One region of the Streptomyces sp. NBC_01618 genome, then DNA from elsewhere that is predicted to be linked to it. Evidence: riboswitches for the same ligand, from Rfam matches in the RefSeq annotation. Region 1 holds a riboswitch; the other holds the start of a gene.
The links. A riboswitch is a leader RNA that binds a small molecule or an ion and turns the genes downstream of it on or off. The one in region 1 is predicted to bind thiamine pyrophosphate.

Region 2: linked by a shared signal. The riboswitch ahead of thiO (glycine oxidase ThiO) and the one ahead of thiC (phosphomethylpyrimidine synthase ThiC) in region 1 are both predicted to bind thiamine pyrophosphate.

What each region holds. Positions count from the first base shown of each region.
Region 1 is NZ_CP109297.1:3,996,245-3,998,441, reverse strand. It holds gene thiC (phosphomethylpyrimidine synthase ThiC) at 1-772, opposite strand, end outside; TPP riboswitch at 765-898, opposite strand; gene OH735_RS18685 (YibE/F family protein) at 969-2,197, shown strand, end outside.
Region 2 is NZ_CP109297.1:1,995,392-1,997,588, forward strand. It holds gene OH735_RS09430 (NAD(P)/FAD-dependent oxidoreductase) at 1-601, opposite strand, end outside; gene OH735_RS09435 (hypothetical protein) at 630-974, opposite strand; TPP riboswitch at 1,026-1,139, shown strand; gene thiO (glycine oxidase ThiO) at 1,137-2,197, shown strand, end outside.

The DNA of each region.
Region 1 (2,197 bases):
TGCGCAGTACCCACTCACGGGTGGTGTGAATGTTGCGGCCGGTGGACAGATCCATGACGGTGTCGGCGCCCCAGCGCGTCGCCCACGTCATCTTCTCCACCTCCTCCTCGATGGAGGACGTCACCGCGGAGTTGCCGATGTTGGCATTGACCTTCACCAGGAACCGCTTCCCGATGATCATCGGTTCGATCTCGGGGTGGTTGACGTTGGCCGGCAGTACGGCCCGGCCGGCGGCGATCTCCTCGCGCACCACCTCCGGCTCGACGTTCTCCCGGATCGCCACGTACTCCATCTCCGGGGTGATCTCACCCCGGCGGGCATACGCGAGCTGGGTCACCGGCTGCCCGTCCCGGCTGCGGCGGGGCAGCCGGGGCCGGCCGGGGAAGACCGCGTCGAGGTTGCGCAGCCCTTCCCCAAGCTCTCGACTTCGCTCGAGCAGGGGAGACCCCATTCGCGGCGAGGTGTGCTTGAGCCCGTCGTCCTCGGGGCGCGCGGGGCGGCCCGGGTACTCCTCGGTGTCGCCGCGCGCGATGATCCAGCTTTCCCGAAGCGGTGCGAGCCCGCGACGGACATCGGTCTCGGTGGTGGGATCGGTGTACGGCCCCGACGTGTCGTACAGCGTCACGTCCTTGCCGTTGGTGAGGTGCACCTGCCGGACCGGCACCCGGAGGTCCGGGCGTGAGCCCTGGACGTATCCCTTGTGCCAACCGATGGACTTCCCGGCCTCGTCGCTCTGGTTCGAGGCAGGCGTGCGTGCGTCCGCTGTGGTCATGAGACCTACTCCCTACGCCGGCATTACCCGGTAACAGGTTCGGCGGTCGGCGCAGCCTGTCCCGTACGGATGTACGGATATCAGCGCCCTCTCAGCCCGGTGCTCCGAGCTCCCGCGTGTGCAAAGGTTCCTCCACGCTAGTGCCCCGTCCGGCGTAATGAACAGAGGGCCCCTCTCTTCTTGCGATGATCGGCCGGTGACGTCCCCCCAATTCGACTCCGAACCGCGAGGCCATCAGCACGGCCACTCGCACAGCCATGGCCCCGCCGCGCCCGTCTCCAAGCATCTGCGCAAGGTCATCGCGGCCGTGCTCATCCCGTTCGCCACCGCGGTCGTCGTCGGCCTGGCGGTGCTCTGGCCTGGGGGTGCACCCCCGCACGAGCGGACCGGTGTCGGGTTCGACCGGCAGACCCAGCAGGCGAAGGTGGTGAAGGTCGACAAGGTGGACTGCAAGGACGTGAACGCCGCCCAGATGCCCACCAGCGGCGAGACCGCCCCGTCGTCGGGAAGCGGGCCGGGGCTGTGCGAGAAGGCCACCGTCGAGGTGACGACCGGTCACGACAAGGGCCGGACCTTCGTCGAGGTCGTCCAGCCCGACGCACCGCGCCAGTTGCGCCAGGGTCAGGGCGTGGTCGTGGCGTACGCCCCTGACGCGCCCCACGATCTGCAGTACTCGGTGACGGATGTGAACCGGAAGTTCCCGATGGCTCTGCTGGCCGGGATCTTCGCGCTGGTCGTGGTCGCGGTGGGCAGGATGCGCGGGGTGATGGCACTGGTCGCGCTCGCCGTGTCGTTCGCGGTACTGACCCTGTTCATCCTCCCGGCCATCCTCCAGGGCTCGAATCCCCTGCTCGTCGCGGTGATCGGGGCCAGTGCGATCATGCTGATCGCGCTCTACATGTGCCACGGCCTGACGGCCCGCACCTCGGTCGCGGTGATCGGCACACTGCTCTCGCTCCTGCTGATCGGGCTGCTCGGATCGCTCTTCATCGGCTGGGCGAGCCTGACCGGCAACACCGACGACATCACCGGTCTCATCCACGGCCTGTACCCGCACATCGACATGAGCGGCCTGCTGCTGGCCGGTGTCATCATCGGGTCGCTCGGCGTCCTCGACGACGTGACGGTCACCCAGACGTCGGCGGTCTGGGAGTTGCACCAGGCGAACCCGACGATGGGTGTGCGGGGGCTCTACAGGGCAGGGATCAGAATCGGGCGCGACCACATCGCCTCGGTCGTCAATACGCTGGTGCTCGCCTACGCGGGCGCGGCGCTGCCGCTGCTGCTGCTGTTCTCGATCGCCCGGAGCAGTGTGGGGACGGTGGCCAACAGCGAGCTGGTGGCGGAAGAGATCGTACGAACGCTGGTCGGCTCGATCGGACTGGTCGCCTCGGTGCCGGTGACGACGGTGCTCGCGGCGCTGGT
Region 2 (2,197 bases), 2.0 Mb from region 1:
CGGCCATCGGGGCGGCGACCTCGGCGGGCATCGCGCCCGCGAGGGGCCGGTCGGCGGCCTCGACGACGGTGACTTCGCAGCCCGCGGCGCGGGCCGCGGTGGCGAACTCGGCGCCGATCCAGCCCGCGCCGACGACCACGACGCCGTGCCGCTCGTCGAGGACGGGACGCAGCCGTGCCGCGTCGTCGAGGGTGCGCAACAGATGGACGCCGGGAACGCCCTCGGCGCCGGGCAGGACGACCGGTTCGGCGCCGGTCGCGATCACCAGGACGTCGTATGCAACGGGTCCTGACGGGGTGTCCAGCTCATGCGCGCCCGGCCGCACACCGGTGACTTCGCGACCCAGCTGCAGATCGATGTCCAGCGCGTCGAAGTCGACGTCGAAGGCGGAGTCCTCGGCCTTGCCGAGCAGTACCGCCTTGGACAGCGGGGGTCGGTCGTAGGGCTGGTGCGGTTCGGCGCCGATGAGGACGAGGGAGCCGGTGAAGCCCTGTTCCCTCAGCGCCACCGCCGTCTGTACGCCGGCCATGCCCGCGCCGACGATGACGACGCGGCGCCCTGACTGCCGGTCCGGCTGCTCTGACTGCTGCTGCTCGCTCACCCGTACACCTTACGCATCTGACGGTCCGTCAGGAAAGAGGGATCTCTTCCACCGCGCTCGTCCCGCTGCCCTCCTGCGACTCCCATTCCCATCGCTCGTCCAGCCGGACCCGTCCGTCCGGGAGATCGACGACGGTGGAGACGCAGTGACCGGAAGACGTTGTTCCGTCGTGCTTGAGCTGGACGTACCTGAAGTCGAGGGTGTCCTCGACGCGGGTGCCGACGAGATGGCCGCGGATCACGTCGCCGCCGGCGTACTCGGCCCAGATCCGGCCGCCCTCCTCGTGGTACGTGAAGCGGGTACGGGTACCGACCTGGCCCGGGGCCTGGTCGGCGACCGGTGAGAGGACGAGTCCGTCGAGCGAACGGGCCACGGTGACGGCTCCCTTACAGGGTCCGGAGGGCTGGGTTTAGGGTGGCCAACGTAAAACACTCGCGGGAGCCCGGACGCACCGGGCTGAGAGGGAGGCTGGGGCGGCCTCCGACCGTACGAACCTGATCCGGGTCATGCCGGCGAAGGGAGGGGCTGGACGCCCATGCGTTCTTCTCGGAACGGAAACGGATCCGACGTCCTGGTCGTCGGGGGCGGGATCATCGGTCTGGTGACCGCCTGGCGGGCCGCGCAACGCGGACTGCGCATCGCGGTCGCCGACCCCGAACCGGGCGGCGGGGCCGCCCAGGTGGCGGCCGGCATGCTGGCCGCCGTCACCGAACTCCACTACGGCGAACAGATGCTGCTGGCCCTCAATGTCGCCTCGGCCGCCCGCTATCCGGCCTTCGCGGCCGAACTGGAAGCGGCGAGCGGGCGGGAGACCGGTTTCCGCGCCTGCGGCACCCTGGCCGTCGCGCTGGACTCCGACGACCGCGCCCATCTGCGGGAACTGCACGCCCTGCAGCAGCGTTCGGGCCTGGAGTCGCAGTGGCTCACGGGCCGCGAATGCCGCCGTCTGGAGCCGATGCTCGCACCCAACGTACGCGGCGGTCTGCGGGTCGACGGCGACCACCAGATCGATCCGCGCCGGCTGGCCGCCGCGCTGCTGACCGCCTGCGAGCGGGCCCGGGTGGTCTTCCACCGCGGCCGGGTGGAGCGCCTGACGGTCGTACGCGACCGGGCCGCCGGAGCCGTGCTCGCCGGGGGTACGGAGCTCGGCGCCGACCAGGTCGTGCTCGCCGCGGGCAGCCTCAGCGGCCGCCTCCCGGGGCTGCCGGACGAGGTCGTGCCACCGGTCCGGCCGGTGAAGGGGCAGGTGCTGCGGCTGACCGTGCCCGCCGCGTACGCGCCCTTCCTCACCCGGACCGTCCGGGCCATGGTCCGGGGCAGCCATGTCTATCTCGTACCGCGCGAGAACGGCGAACTGGTCGTCGGCGCCACCAGCGAGGAGATGGGCTGGGACACCACGGTCACGGCGGGTGGCGTCTACGAGCTGCTGCGGGACGCCCACGAGCTGGTGCCCGGCATCACCGAACTGCCGCTCACCGAGACCCGCGCCGGTCTGCGCCCCGCCTCCCCCGACAACGCCCCGCTGCTCGGCCCCACCGCCCTGCCCGGCCTCCACCTCGCCACCGGCCACCACCGCAACGGGGTGCTGCTCACCCC